2 regions of the Paenibacillus sp. FSL H7-0942 genome follow, and region 2 is predicted to be linked to the other one. Evidence: riboswitches for the same ligand, from Rfam matches in the RefSeq annotation. Region 2 holds a riboswitch; the other holds the start of a gene.
What was found. A riboswitch is a leader RNA that binds a small molecule or an ion and turns the genes downstream of it on or off. The one in region 2 is predicted to bind S-adenosylmethionine.
Positions count from the first base shown of each region.

Region 1: it holds a riboswitch for S-adenosylmethionine, as region 2 does, so the genes downstream of both, mmuP (S-methylmethionine permease) here and metA (homoserine O-succinyltransferase) in region 2, are expected to answer to the same signal.

Region 1 covers NZ_CP150279.1:6,051,293-6,059,449, reverse strand. Annotated here, with positions in the region: gene MHI48_RS26700 (Ger(x)C family spore germination protein) at 1-1,175, shown strand, start outside; SAM riboswitch class I at 1,246-1,347, shown strand; gene mmuP (S-methylmethionine permease) at 1,440-2,852, shown strand; gene mmuM (homocysteine S-methyltransferase) at 2,830-3,897, shown strand; gene MHI48_RS26685 (ABC transporter permease) at 3,981-6,383, opposite strand; gene MHI48_RS26680 (ABC transporter ATP-binding protein) at 6,386-7,144, opposite strand; gene MHI48_RS26675 (HAMP domain-containing sensor histidine kinase) at 7,248-8,157, opposite strand, start outside.
Region 2 covers NZ_CP150279.1:2,002,485-2,010,641, reverse strand. Annotated here, with positions in the region: gene mqnC (cyclic dehypoxanthinyl futalosine synthase) at 1-934, opposite strand, end outside; gene MHI48_RS09160 (PLP-dependent aspartate aminotransferase family protein) at 1,176-2,348, opposite strand; gene MHI48_RS09155 (PLP-dependent transferase) at 2,345-3,532, opposite strand; gene metA (homoserine O-succinyltransferase) at 3,557-4,474, opposite strand; SAM riboswitch class I at 4,711-4,834, opposite strand; gene corA (magnesium/cobalt transporter CorA) at 5,286-6,221, shown strand; gene MHI48_RS09140 (HRDC domain-containing protein) at 6,292-7,293, opposite strand; gene MHI48_RS09135 (ROK family protein) at 7,471-8,157, opposite strand, start outside.

The DNA.
Region 1 (8,157 bases), 3.0 Mb from region 2:
TAGCCACTGTATTATGCATTCTCTTAACGATATCCGGATGTTGGAGCAGTCGGGAGATAGAGGATCTAAGTGTCTATGTCGGTCTTGGAATTGATATCGGTAAAGAGACGGAATTTGAGGAGAACATCGCCAATCAGGGAGGAGGGTACTCCAAGCAGAACAATTTGACGGCCACGGTACAGATTGCTCCCGGTAATTCCAGCAGTCAAAAGAGCCAACAATCCGGTTCGCCTGCTTCTGGTAAAACGTCCTATTCCAATGAACAGCTTACCGGAGATTCCTTGCTGCAAATCTTTCGTCAGTTTGCACTGAGACGAGATCATCCGCTCATCGGACATCATCTGAAGGTTATCGTTGTGTCCAAGGATATCGCCAAAAAGTATGGTTTGGACCAGCTGCTGGATTTTGTACTTCGGGATAACGATATTCGTCCTAACTGTCTGGTGTTGATTAGCCATCATCGCGCTGTTGATGTACTGACTTCAGATGATCCTTCCCGGATTCCAGCATTTTATCTTACAGGTATTACCGGTAATTCATACTTGTCCAATAAAATCCTGGACCCCGTTCTACTCTCCAAATTAGATGCTCAAATGCAATCCGGTTCCAGCTTTTTGCTCCAGAATGTACTGAACTTCAATGGAGAGGACAAGTTCTCCGGTGCCAGTATCTTTGATGGGAAAACAACAAAATTCATCGGGGAACTCAGCCAAACGGATCTAGAAGGGCTATCTTGGCTCAGACCTAAAGAAAAAGGAGGTATCTTGAAGACATACAATAAAGAGGGGTTCACTGTTGTATATGAAATGAAGAAGAAAAAAACAACAATAATTCCAAAAGTGGTTGGCGATGATATTTCATTCCATGTGAAAACTGAATCCGAAGGCTGGTTGATGGAGGATTGGCGTGCTCCCGAGGAAGAGGAAAAAGGTGCGTATCTCAGTGAATTGGAAAAAGAATTTGCTGAACTTGCCAAACAACAGATTCGACAGTTGTTATACAAACTGCAGCATACCTATAAAGTAGATGTTGCGGATTTTCGGGATAGCTTGCGTATTAAAGAACCTAAAACATGGAAAAAAGTCAAAGACGATTGGGATAAAATTTTTAGCACCGTGCCGATCACCTATGAGGTAAAGACCACCATCACGAATCCGGGGTCTTCCACCGAATAGCGAGGTGTGCCATATATTATTTAATTGTTGACACATTCATGATAGATCGCTATATTAGTAAAAAATCATTTTCTTATCCAGAGAGGTGGAGGGACTGGCCCTTAGAAACCTCAGCAACAGATCTGAAGGATACTGTGCTAATTCCAGCGGGTGAAAGCCTGATAGATAGGAGCGTTTGTTTTTATTTGTCAGTAACGGCGCACTCTTTAGGCAGAGTGGGTCTTTTTTGTTTTTTCTGGATGAAGAAGTAGGGGAGCAGCAGGTATGGAGAACAACAACGACAAAGGGCATTTTCAGCGGAAAATGCAGGCACGGCATGTGGTCATGCTCTCTCTCGGAGGAGTCATTGGAACGGGATTATTCCTCAGCTCAGGTTACACCATTCAGCAGGCGGGACCACTGGGAACCATTCTGTCCTATCTGATTGGAGCCATCGTTGTATATCTGGTGATGCTCTGTCTTGGTGAACTGTCTGTTCATATGCCAGAGACGGGAGCATTTCATAGTTATGCAGCCAAATATATCGGACCGGCAACAGGTTACACGGTGGCTTGGTTATACTGGTTAACCTGGACTGTTGCGCTTGGCTCCGAATTCACAGCCGCCGGATTGCTTATGCAGCGCTGGTTCCCATCGGTAAACGTATGGATATGGAGCGCGGTTTTTGCACTGATGATCTTTCTGTTTAACGCTCTAACGGTGAAATTTTTTGCGGAATCCGAGTTCTGGTTCTCATCTGTAAAAGTAGTGACTATCGTAATCTTCATTATTATCGGTGGCGCAGCCATGTTTGGGTTCATTCCCATGGCGGATTCTGAACCGGCTCCATTTCTATCGAATATTACCGCATCCGGGTGGTTCCCTCATGGGGCTACAGCGATATTGATGACCATGCTTGCTGTAAACTTTGCCTTCTCAGGCACCGAGTTAATCGGCATTGCCGCCGGTGAGACGGAGAACCCGGAAAAGACGATACCAAAGGCTATTCATACAACGCTGTGGCGTTTGGTTATTTTCTTCATCGGAACGATTATTATCTTGTCGGCCTTGCTGCCCATGTCGGATGCCAGTGTACTGGAAAGTCCGTTTGTAGCGGTAATGGAGCGGGTGGGTGTACCCTATGCAGCAGACATTATGAACTTTGTTATTCTGACGGCGATTCTCTCTGCTGCCAATTCAGGCCTGTATGCATCTTCACGTATGCTCTGGTCTCTGGCTGACAAAAGAACGATCTCTCCGTGGTTTGCCAAATTGACCAAAAGCGGAGTACCGCTGAATGCACTTCTGATTAGTATGGTGGGTGGTGCGCTGGCCTTGCTGTCCAGCATCATTGCGCCAGGTACCGTGTATATTACACTGGTTTCCATTTCAGGTCTGGCTGTCGTTGCAGTATGGATGAGTATCAGTGCCTCCCAATACATGTTCCGCAGACAATATATCCGGGAAGGACATGCGGTCAAAGATCTGGTCTACCGCACACCACTGTATCCGGTGGTACCAATTGTTTCATTTATATTATGCCTGGCTTCATGCATAGGTATTGCCTTTGACCCGACACAGCGAATTGCGCTGTATTGTGGGGTTCCGTTTATCGCAGTATGTTACGCTGCTTATTATCTGACAGAACGTGTGAATAAGAAAAGAGGACAAGTACATGACGCAAGAACAACAGACTAACCCCATAGAACAGATCCTTCGTGAACATCCGGTCATGATTCTGGATGGAGCGTTGGCTACGGAACTCGAACAGCATGGATGTGATCTCGATGATCCACTATGGTCTGCTCGTGTGTTGCTTGAGAATCCGGATGTTATTGTTCAGGTCCATGCAGATTATTTTCGAGCAGGAGCCGACTGTGCGATTACATCCAGTTATCAGGCGACGGTGGATGGTTTCCGTAAGAGAGGGATCGATGAACAGTCAGCACTGGAGCTGATCCGGAAGACGGTGGAACTGGCTGTACAGGCGAGAGATGACGTGTGGGCAGAAGTGCAGAGTAGTTTAGTAGGGAGAGAAAGCTCGACAGGTCAGCTTGTAGAAGCTCCTTCGGTACGTTCCGAGAACGTAGAGAATGAGGAGCATATAACAGATCGTACAGTAGATCGGGAAGGAGACAGTTTTCGTCCACGTCCAATTATTGCCGGGTCCGTTGGTCCGTACGGCGCCTATCTGGCGGATGGTTCAGAGTATGTGGGACATTACGGCGTGTCGGATGAGACGCTGGCCGCATTTCACCGTCCACGTATGGCGGCGCTGCTTGAAGCGGGTGCTGATATTCTGGCGTTTGAGACGATTCCTTCCCTGCAGGAAGCACAGGTGCTGGTTGATGTACTGAAGGAGTTCCCTCATGCGTATGCCTGGTTATCATTTTCTTTAAAAGACGGGACAAGCATCAGCGAGGGCACACCGCTTGAGGTATGTGCACAGACGTTTGGCTCCGAGCCGCAGATTGCGGCGATTGGCCTGAACTGTGCTCCGATGGAAGTGGTGACGGAAGCAGTGGGTATTCTCAGCAGTGCTAGCGACAAACCTGTTATTGTGTATCCGAACTCAGGTGAGACGTATGATGCAGTGACGAAGACGTGGAGCGGACAGGGTACCTGTGGCAGCATGAGTGATGCTTCGAAACAGTGGGTTGTTGCGGGCGCGCAAATTATTGGCGGCTGCTGCCGTACTACGCCACATCAGATTGGTGCACTTGCGAAGAAATGGCGGAATTAGTTCATATCATGATAACAAGCCCTTCCACATCCTATAGAGGTATGGAAGGGCTTGTTTTATTGTGTTAAGGCATTCTGATTACATTATTCGATAACCAGTATACGTGGCGATGCTTCCCGAATGATTCTCGAAGAGAACCACGAGCCAAGACTGGCTGCAATGATGCTTAGACAGGTGAACAGTACCATTCCACCCCAATGCAGGATCAGTGGAAGCTGTACGATACCATAACCGGAAAGGACCATTTCGAGTAGAAGAGGCAGCAGGTATACGCCGACGAAAATACCCAGTATGGCTCCCACGGAGGACAGTATGAACATTCCCATGGTGAGCGACAACCGGATTTGGCGAGATGTCATTCCCAGCGATTTGTATATCCCGTACGTTCTGCTCTCTTTACGGATATTGATTCTACAGGTACTGAAAATAATGATGAACGTCACAATGATAAACAGCAATCCGATCAGGCTCATCGGATAGATCAGGATGTTAGCGGCTTCCGCGTAAACCGAATCAAGCAAAGTCTTTTGAGTGACTACCGAAGCAAAATCTTTAAATTGCTCATTTAATTCAGAGGCAACCTTACCCGCTTGTGCCATATCGTTCACATTGATGAAGATAACATCAAATTCACTATAATCCGGGTTCACACTTCTCATGGCATCAATGGTGATTCTGCCTGAAACAGACATGTTGGCGAACGCCTGATAGATGCCTGTGATGAGGAATGTACGCTTTTCTCCTTCAATATAGATATCGATAAGATCACCGAGATCTTTATTTGATGTTTTGGCTACACTTACACCAATGGCAATTTCATTCGCATGTTGTGGGTTAACCCCTTTTAACGTTTCGAATCCAAGTTCCTGATAACTCCCGTCCAGTACACTCAAGTTGAGACTGATGGATTGGCCCTCTACTGCTGCCAAAGACTCCGGGCTAATTACACCCGTTGTGTTCCCTTGCCAGCCTACATTGCTGATCCTCGAATCCTGCGCTAACACGTGCTTTAGTTCAGCCTTGGGGAAGTTACTTTTGTTCACTACGACTGTTGCGATATTGGCATTGTCATACCCCCATTTAGCTGCGGTCTGTTCAATTCCGTTTATACTGGTCAGCAGAACATAACCCAGAACAAGTACGGAGGAAGCCATGGTAGTCAGCAGGATTGTTAGAACAGAGCTTTTGGTGTTTTTGAACACATGTCGGAATCCAAGCACGGCGGTCACAGGCAGTCGTGTGAACCCGATCCAGTGCGCCAATGGCGAATTCATTTTGCCAGCCATCCGGCTGTGATCTGTCTCCGACATACCATACCGAATAGCCTGCACGGGCTGTATGCTGCGTGCCTTTTTGGCATATAACACAGTGAACAGAATCACTAGAGTAAATAGTAGTACGCCGGCCAGTATGGCCGCATCCAATCCTTGGACTGGAATGTTCTGATTCCCCACTCGAAGAGAGGATACAGAAATATTAATGATCCATTTGGATATCCATATACTGAGTGCAAATCCTGGGATAATGGCTACGATGGATATCAATGCATATTGAATAACATAGGTGCCTATCGTTTTTCGGGAAGTCAGACCTAGTGATTTGAGGATTCCTATCGTTCTGTAATTGGCCAGGATGGCATCCGCAATCGTAAATCCGATGGTCATCAGGGCGATAGAGAGCATGACAACACCCATGAATATCATGATGAATCCAATAACCTGATTGATGATCAGATAAAAAGAGGCAATGGCCTCGAACTCCATTTTCGATTCCAGAAACGGAATACCTGTCTCACGATTGTACCGTTCCCAATACACCGAATTCATGCTGTAATCGTTAAAATGGATGCCCATCATACGATTCTCGTTGCCAGCAAGTGTAGCGAGATCATGTTGATAATCGGCAGGATTCATCCAGACCCGTGCTGTATTGGAGAAGGGTGCCCCGTATGGTACATCGATGACAATGCCCGATACATTCAATTCAAGTGTGCTTGAGCCGGTTTTGAAGCCAATGGTATCACCTACGGAAATATGATAAGCATTCGCCATGGACGTTGGAATCCAGACGGAGCCTTGTTCGGGAACTGTGTCGGGCGTCCCGCTTGAGAAAATTAGTTCATCCACACCCCAAGGCGGCGGAGGCGTATTAAACATGTACAGGTAGATGTTAGGGATGTGAGTTTCATTCAAAATGATGCCTGACAATGTACGATACGTTAGCAAAGGAGACACCTGAACTCCATCCTGAGAAGCCCACCAGTTGTGCACAGCGTCAGGGTCATTCAGTCCTTTTTCAAATGTCAGGATCTGATGAGATCCATGGGTTCGGGTATGCATTTCATAAAACTGATTGCCAGTGTTCGCCAGAATGACAATAGCTGTAGATACAAGAACTGTCGAGAGTAGCAGGAGCAGCGCAATCAGCGCATTTTGTATTTTGTTCCTACTCAGATACGACAAGCTAAGTTTAAATATGACTGCCATCGTTATTCCTTCCCCGTAACCAAAGCGAAGATAATCGCTTCACGATCCTGAATTTGATGTTCGTCATAGGTGTCAAATTCAAGGATTCCGCCAATCTTGCCGTCTTGAATATAGATCAGGCGATCTGCCCGACAGGCGGCCTTGATATCATGCGTCACCATAACAACAGACTGTCCTTTTCGATGAATATCTGTAAGGGTATCGAGAACGGCTGTGCCATGTTCCATATTTAAGCTTCCGGTCGGTTCATCCGCAAAAATGATATCCGGCGAATTGATCAAAGCCCGTGCAATCGCAGCTCGTTGTTGCTGTCCTCCGGAAGTTTGGGATGGGAGGCGGTTACGCTGTCCATCAATATCCATGGCATTCATCAGCTCAGCAGCGCGGGATAGGATGTCCTTCTTTTTGTTTCCTGCAATATATCCCGGTAAAGCAATGTTCTCTTTGATGGAAAGGTCTGGGACCAGATTGATACTTTGATAGATATAACCGATCCGGCGGGTGCGGAAGTCGGACATTTGGCGTTCACTGTAAGCGTCAATCCGCTGGTCGCGAAAATAGACCTCACCTGCTGTAATCTGATCCAGTCCGCTTAGCAGATATAAGAGGGTTGATTTGCCAGAGCCAGAGTTACCCATGATGACCGTGAATTCCCCTTCATAGATGTCAAGATCAACATTACGGATGGCATGATGTTGTTCACTTCCGCTGTTGTACGTTTTGCACAGATTCTGTGCACGGATAATCACCTTTTTGGACAAGTCGAATCACTCCCGAGTGCAATATAGGATTCATTCTAGAGGAGGGATGTTGAGGAAGCCTTATCAAATTATGAATAAAGTATTACAGCTGTTGAGTGTGGGCTCAGCAGATCGGCAGATAGAACCGGAAGGTTGTACCTTGTCCTTCTTTACTAGTAAAGGAAATATGGCCGCCATGTGCTTCAATAATGCTTTGGCAGATAGAAAGGCCCAGCCCTGTACCTTCCTGAACACGTTGTTCTGCATGACTTGCCTGTCCTCTGAAGTAACGCTGGAAAACAAACGGCATGTCCTGTACACGTATTCCCTGACCCGAGTCGACAATCGTCACTTTCAAGTGTCCGGATTCCAGTTCCATATCTATACGTATCGTGTCTCCTGGAGCTGTATGCTTAAGGGCATTGGCGGCAAGATTGGAGATCACCTGTTCAATTCGAGTGGGGTCGATAGCGATTAACACATTGGGGATGTAGTTGGGTCCTTTATAGCTAAGCCCCTTTGTTAGGACAACATGTTCAATAGGTTTCAACAACGTCTCTAGTATAGGCCCACTGTATATTTCACGGGTTTCCACCGAAATTTGCCCCAGTTCCTGAAGTGCATGAACCAGCAGGTCCTCCACAAGGCGGGCCGTTTTATCCGTATGGGTTCGCATGACTCCCATGTATTCCATTAGCGTCTCCTGATCGTTGCATAGTCCTTCCTCAATAGCTTCTATGTATGCTTTTATCGTGGTAATTGGTGTTTTAATGTCATGAGATATATTGGTGATGAGTTCTTTTTGTGCTTGTTCCTGCTGAATACGCTGCTCGCTCATATGTTTAATCTCCGTGCGCATGAGATCAAACATGGTATATACTTCGAGCAATTCATCGTTCCGGTTGTACTGGATTTTTTCTTCATAATTGCCTTTAAGCATGGATTCCGCATGTTGCTTCAATTGATGGATGGGAGAGAGCAGGTGTTTGTCTAGTTTTCGTTTCATCCAGAATAGAAATAAGCTCAGAATCAGT
Region 2 (8,157 bases):
CAAATTCAAGCGACTTCTTACCGATCTCAGGACCCATCGTTACCCAAGAGGATTGAATGTTCTTGATATTATCAAGTACTAGGCGGCTGATGGCTACAGTCTTCAAGTACTCTTCTGGAGTCTGACGCTCCAGCTTGAGGTTTGTATTATCCGGCTGGAAAGTCCAAGGAATAAACGCCAGGAAACCTTCGGAGTCATACTTGTTCGCAATACATTCGTCCTGAGCTTCACGTACACGGAGCAAGTGTAATGCACGCTCTTCCATCGATTCACCAAGTCCGATAACCATCGTTGCCGTGGTGTTCATACCGATGCGGTGTGCAGTTTGCATAACGTCCATCCAATCGCGCCATGAGCCTTTCAAGCGGCTAATTTTCCGACGTGTGCGGTCATCCAGAATTTCGGCACCGCCACCAGGCAAGGAATCCAGTCCAGCTTCGTGAATGGCACGAACAACTTCTTCCAATGTAAGGCCATCGGATACTTCAACCATTTTCATAATCTCCGCTGGGGAGAAAGAGTGCATCGTGATGTTTGGGAAACGCTCTTTGATGGCTTTCAACAGGTCTGTATAATAGCTGAAAGGCAAGTTTGGATTCGTTCCACCTTGCATCAAAATCTCGGTACCATTCACATCTTCTGTTTCCTGAATCTTCTGGAAAATAACTTCGTCTGGAAGCACATAACCTTCATCCGAACCAGGTCTGCGGTAGAAAGCACAAAAACGGCAGTACACATCACACACGTTTGTGTAGTTGACGTTACGCCCAATTACAAATGTTCTGTATGGTTCAGGGTGCATGCGTTTCACAATGACATTAGCAGCTGCCCCGATTTTGTCCACTTCATTGGATTCAAATAGCTGAATCGTGTCTTCCAAGTCCAAACGTTCGCCCCGAAGGGCTTTATCTAAGATACGGTCTACCGTACTCATCGTAAAAAAGCCTCCCTCATGAAGAGAAATTATATAACGATCCGTCCCAACTTGTTCAAGAGAAGCAAGTTCTGGTGGCAACATCGTATTTCTGTACTCCACATATCGTAACACAGGTTACATGTGAAAAAAAGCACCTTATGTACAGGTGCTTTAAAAATAAGTAAAAATTTTTACATATGGAAAAGAATTAGTTCGAGATTAAGTGATACGCATCGGCGTATTCGGGCATCCACTTTTGTTAGGATTCCTGAAGTGCTTGTTCCAAATCTACAATGAGATCTTCGATATCTTCCAGACCTACGGAGAAGCGCAGCAACCCATCTGTAATGCCACGGTCACGGCGAACCTCAGCCGGCATTGCCGCATGAGACATCATCGCTGGGTAGGACAGAATACTCTCCACAGCTCCCAAGCTTACAGCAACAATAGGTAGCTTCACCCGGTTAAGAACTGCTTTTGCACGATCACCTGAACCGACGTCAAAAGAAACGACAGCTCCATATCCTGTGGACTGGCGCTCATGTGCCTCACGGCCCGGATGATCCTCCAGTCCAGGGTAAAAGACAGCAGTAATATCACTGCGCTCATTAAGCCATGCCGCCAGTTTGGCTGTGCTCCGTTCACTATGAGCCATGCGAGCACCCAAGGTTTTCATCCCGCGCATCAGAAGCCAGGATTCTTGTGCCCCCAGTACAGTTCCAAGTCCATTTTGCAACTGTTTCAGTTGTACGCCAAGTGATTCCGTGCGAGCAACCGCTAACCCTGCCAGTACATCACTGTGACCTCCGAGAAACTTCGTAGCACTATGTACGACGATGTCCACACCAAGCTCAATTGGACGCTGATAGTACGGTGTCATAAAGGTGTTATCCAGAATTGTGATCAGGTCATGTTCCTTCGACCAGTCAGTTACGGCAGCGATATCCGTAATTCGCAGTGTAGGGTTGGACGGTGTTTCCATATAAACTGCCTTAGTGTTTGGCTTGAGTGCCGCTTTTACTTCATCTATATTGGTCATGTCTACAAAGGTTGTCTCGATCTGCATACGGCTTAATATGGAAGTAAGCAAACGATACGTACCTCCATATACGTCTTCCGTTACAATCATGTGATCCCCTGCAGAGAACATCATGAACACGCTTGAGATCGCAGCCATCCCCGAAGAATAGGCAAAGCCTCGTGCGCCGCCCTCCAGCAATGTGATGTAATCTTCCAGAGCCTGACGTGTCGGATTACCCGAACGACTGTAATCATGTTGAGGCGGATTGAAGATATCAAAATGATGGAATGTTGATGCTTGGTAGATCGGTACACTGGAGGCTCCAGTCGTTTTGTCAATCTCATCGCCAAAATGGAGCAATTTGGTATCAAATTTCAACTCGGAATTGGGCTTGTTGTTGGACTCACTCATGAGTGCACGCCTCCTTCCACTTCCTGTTGTGCAGCTGTCAGAGCATTGCCGAGATCTGCAATCAGATCATCCGCATGTTCAATGCCTACGGAGAACCGGAGCAAACGGTCATCCACACCTACGGCTTCACGAATTTCAAGCGGAATATCCGCATGAGTCTGTACTGCCGGATAAGTCATGAGTGATTCAACTCCGCCGAGACTTTCGGCAAAAGCAATGAGTTGGATATGACGTAGCAACGGTTCAACATAACGTGCATCCTTCACTTTGAAAGAGAAGATACCTGTGTTACCCGTGGATTGTTTGTTCTGTATCTCATACCCCGGATGATCAGATAGACCTGGATGATACACTTCAACCACCGCTGGGTGCTCAAGCAAGTATTTAGCAATAGTAAGTGCATTGTGCTCATGACGCTCCATGCGAAGAGCCAGCGTTTTCATACCTTTCATCAACTGGTAGGAGTCACTTGGAGATAATACCGCTCCAATGGAATTATGCAGGAACGCCATCTCAGCAGATAACGCCTCACCTTTGGTAATAATTAGTCCGGCGAGCACATCATTATGTCCGCCCAGATATTTGGTAGCGCTATGAATGATGATATCGGCACCCAGTTCAATCGGACGTTGGAAAAATGGAGTCAACAACGTGTTGTCAACAATGGTCAACAGGTTGTAACTTTTCGCCCAGGAAGCAACGGCTTCCACATCGGTGATCATCATCAGTGGGTTGGTTGGTGTCTCAATAAATACAGCTTTTGTATTCGGTTGACGAACCTTCTCCAGTGCTGCCAGGTCATTCGTGTCCACATAACTTGCAGTTACGCCGAAACGGGACAGAATACGTTCCAGCAGACGATAGGTTCCACCATACAGATCCAGCGATACAATCAGATGATCCCCTTGACCAAACATGGCGAAGATCGTTTGCAGCGCGGCCATTCCCGAGCTACAGGCAAACCCTGCATCACCGGACTCCAGCGCTGCGGCGGCTTCTTCCAATACTTTACGGGTTGGATTAGTCGTACGAATATAATCAAACCCCGTGCTTTGTCCAAGCTTCGGGTGGCGAAACGCAGTGGATTGATAGATCGGAAAGTTAATGGCGCCTGTTACCGGTTCATTAATGGACCCAATTTGTGCTAAGCGGCTTTCGATTTTCAACTTGTTGTTGTCTTCCATTGCTGCATCCTCCTGTAATCTCGATTAGATTTGCGGGCCAATATCGTAAGGTGTTTCTTGATACACATAGTAATTGAGCCAGTTAGAGAATAATAAGTTGGCATGAGCGCGCCAAGTAGCTGGTGGCACACGAGAAGGGTCGTCATTCGGATAATAATGCCTAGGCAATGCGATATCCAAACCTTTGGCTGCATCCCGGTCATACTCCCACTTTAATGAGAACGGGTCATACTCGGCATGTCCTGTGGCAAAAATCTGTTTGCCGTCTTTGGTAGCAACCAGGAAGATCCCCGCTTCCTCAGATTCAGCCAAAATCTCTAAATTCTCATTCTTTTCAATATCTTCGCGTCTCACTTCCGTATGACGGGAATGTGGAACGTTGAATACTTCATCGAATCCACGCAACAATGGAACATGTGGTTTATTGATGGTATGTGGGAAAACGCCAAAACACTTTTCATCAAGTGCAACCTTGGGTACGTCAAAATGATGGTATAAACCTGCCTGGGAAGCCCAACATATGTGGAGGGTTGAAGTCACATTGGTTTTAGTCCATTCGAAGATCTCCTGGATTTCATTCCAATAGTTCACGTCTTCGAAATCCATCTGTTCCACCGGGGCACCCGTAATAATCATTCCATCGAAACGGCGGTGCTCAATCTCATCGAAGGTTTTATAGAACAGATCCAAATACTCCTGAGACGTATTCTTCGACGTATGGGATTTGGGATGTACGAGAACGACATCCACCTGAATAGGCGTGTTTCCCACCAGACGAAGCAATTGTGTTTCGGTCGTTTCCTTTGTGGGCATCAGGTTTAATATAGCGATACGGAGTGGACGAATATCCTGCTGATATGCAGAAGTTTCATCCATGACGAAGATATTCTCTCCTTCAAGTACTTCTTTTGCTGGTAGAGTATCGGGTATTTTGATTGGCATAGTAAGTCTAACTCCTCCTTGTGCATAGATAGATGCAGCCACCCTTGGCTTGATGTCTTCACATCAATACAGTTATAGACTGCCTTGAGCTTGTAAAAACATTGAATTGCTCTTTCATCCAACGTTACAAACAACCTCAAGTTCCTTAGCGAAAATCACTGCTGAGAAGTCGGGGCATATGACAAAGACCTTCCTCGGATTTCGAGAAAGGTCATATGTAAAATAGATATGCGCCTCTCTCATCTCTCAGTTACAACAGTGCCACCTGACACTTAGTCGCTGCAAGAATTAGCACCGTGCGGTATACCGCCGGTTGCCGGGTTTCATCGGGCCAGTCCCTCCACCTACTCTTGATAAGATTTCGCTGTATTAGATTGTAATTAAATCTGGTTCACCGTCTACTTTATTACATTAATGCCCTCACGTCAAGTTGCAGTTCGATGTCTGCTTCCCAGATCGGAACCGTTCATCATCCGTTGTCATACACTGCCTCAGGGCGCGAAATAGACACATTTTTGCGCTTGAAAGCACCTTGTACCAGCGGTATACTAAACAAGGTGTTATAAACCCTTATGTGAGAGGTGACATATTAAATGGATGGCGACCCGAGGCCTGACTGGCAGCCGAATTCCGACAAACTGCATAAAGAATTAACATCAGCATGCCGGCAGCGGGACGTGACTTCCGTTTGATTATATAGTGAACGCAGCCCTGATCTCCAGGCTCCGCTGCCGACCGGCTGATTTGTTCTTTTTGCGCCCATAATGATAATATCCGCCAAGTTGGCGGGTGCAGAAGGAGTAGATTAACGATGAAAATCCGGTTGGTAAACAACGGTGTATTTATTCCGGTGGACGACATTCAGCAGGCGCTGACTCCACCAGCGGAAGGATTTTACTGGATTGATGCAGACATAGACGATTTGGCGGTACTTCAGCCGCTGTTCTTGATGCATGATCTGGCTGTGGAAGACTGTCTTAGTGACGAAGAACAACGTCCGAAGATTGAAATTTATGAGAACCATTATTTTATTGTGATTAATAGCATCCGTTTTGATGATGAAGAGATATTTCTACGTGCGGTCAACTTATTCCTCGGCAGACATTTCATTATTAGTGTTACCAAGCACAAGGTCAGCGAATTGCGCACACTGAAACCCATCCTGTGGGAACAGGAAATCAGTACACCGGATCGTCTGCTGTATTTGCTGGTTGACTTGATTGTTGATAATTATTTCACCGTAGGTGACCGAATTGAAGCACGGATCGAGAAGCTTGAGGAAGACATTCTGATGCACACCAAAAAGTCACATCTGAATGAAATTATCGGGCTACGCAGTGAGATTCTGTGGCTGAAAAAAGTCCTTGGACCTCAGAAAGAGGTCATTAACACCTTGAATAAAAAAGATCTGCGTCTCATCGATGATCAACTGCAAAAGTATTTCAGTGACATCTATGAGAATGCTGTAAAAATATCTGAAACCTTTGAGACTTATCGCGACCTGATGGGCAACTTGCGAGAAGCCTACCAATCCAGTATTGCGAACCGGGCGAATGAGATCATGCGTGTATTTACCGCCATTACCACGGTCTTCATGCCGCTGACGGTCATTACCGGTATATACGGCATGAACTTTACGAACATGCCAGAGCTTAACTGGAAATACAGCTATTTTGTTGTGATTGGCCTAATGGTTACCCTGGGCCTGAGCATGTTCTTCATTTTCCGCAAGAAAGACTGGGTATGAACTCGTATGAAATAACAAAGACGAAGCGCTCCTCCGGGAGAAACGCCTCGTCTTTTTTCATTTCTGATTATTAACCAACATTCTTCTCTGTCTCTGCGTGCCGACGGAAGCGGATTCGAATCATGCGCAGTCTTTCATAGACCTGCTCCAGACTTCCTCCATCGGGTTTCTCTCCTCCATACACCTTATGTAATACTGGCTTCAGGAACGTATCTCCCAGCTCCTCATACGCACTCCATACGGCCTCTTGTTCGTTCTCTGGCATCACTGCCAGCTCCACATCAAGAAGACAATCGGTGTCATAACCTTCGTGATCCAGTGCCTCTAACAGCTCAACCAACTCGCGTCGGGATAATCCAGATCGATTAACAATCTCCTCTAATGTATACCCTTCCTTCATGCCTTCAAGCACCTGCTTACGCGTGGTAAACTTATCAAGTTCCTGCTTGTACTTCTGCTCTCTTTGCTTGTATAACCAGCTCTCATACTCTTCTTCCTTCAGCGCCGTGTATACCCAGTCCAGCGGGAATGTCGTTGAACGCTCCAACCCGTTTGTAATCTCCATCCATTCCGCACCATACTCGGTTGCTTTGCTCTCCCCTACGCCCGGCAGTTGCATCAGTTCATCCAGCGATTGCGGAACAAAGGCACTGATCAAACGCAGCAGACGATTCGTTGCAATAAAATACGGTGCCTTCCGGTCAGACACAGCTCTCTTCCTGCGCCATGTGCACAGATCCGTATATAACTGCTCATTGCCGTATAACTCACTGTAACAATGGAGCCGCTGTCCACCATAACTGCGTGACTTCAGATCATCATTCTCGTGAAATAACCCCTGCAACTGCGGTCGGTACCCCTCACTCATCTGTATGGCAAGCTGATGACGGTAAATATGAAGCAGCTCCTCCCAAGAAGTCCCTTCATACCAGATGCTGTCCTCACGCTCTCCTTCCTCGTAGCGACTCCATCCCAGCTGCCAACTATCTTCCTCTTCCCCAATCCATAACTGTGCATACTCTGCATTCTGATCTGACATTCTGGACAATCTGTTCATGAAAATGACTTCCATTTTCGTTCCCTCCCTTTGAATATTCAGCTTATACGAGTTAGAGATACTACCTATAGGCAGCACAAAAAAAACACCCCTCCTGCAAAATCCATGCAAGAGAGGTGCTTCCTCATTAACCGTACTATGCTGTTTCCCATATCATACCACAATGGTAAAATTCGTCAATCCCTTAATGACCTACTTATTCAATGCCAACTTGGCAAGCGCCAGTGAACCACACAGACCCGCATTGTCACCAAGTCCTGGTGAAACAACATACTGGTCAATGTCGGATTGAAGTGCCGGATGCTGAACGTATCCAGCCAGCAACTCCTGCAGTTTGCTACGAACCATCGGGAACAGGTGCTCCTGCTTCATTACTCCGCCACCCATGACAATTTTCTGCGGAGAGAGAATCAGAACATAGTTCATCAGGGCGTGTGCCAGGTAATGTGCTTCGATCTCCCAAGCTTTATGATCTGCAGGCAGTTCATAAGCCGGTTGCTCCCAACGTTTGTTAATGGCCGGTCCTGCTGCAAGGCCTTCGAGGCAGTCACCATGATACGGACAGAAACCCTCGTATGTATCCTCCGGATGTCTGCGTACAATGATATGTCCCATCTCTGGATGTGACAATCCATGGACCATTTTACCGCCAACCACAGCACCTGCACCAATACCTGTACCCACAGTGATATACAGACAGCTCTCAAGACCTTGTGCAGCGCCCCAGGTTGCTTCTCCAAGTGCCGCACCATTCACATCCGTATCAAATGTCATCGGCACATCAAAATGCTCCTTGAGCTTGCCAATCACGTTATACTGTCCCCAATGTGGTTTAGGTGTTGTTGTGATATAGCCATATGTTGGGCTTCCTTCAATCGG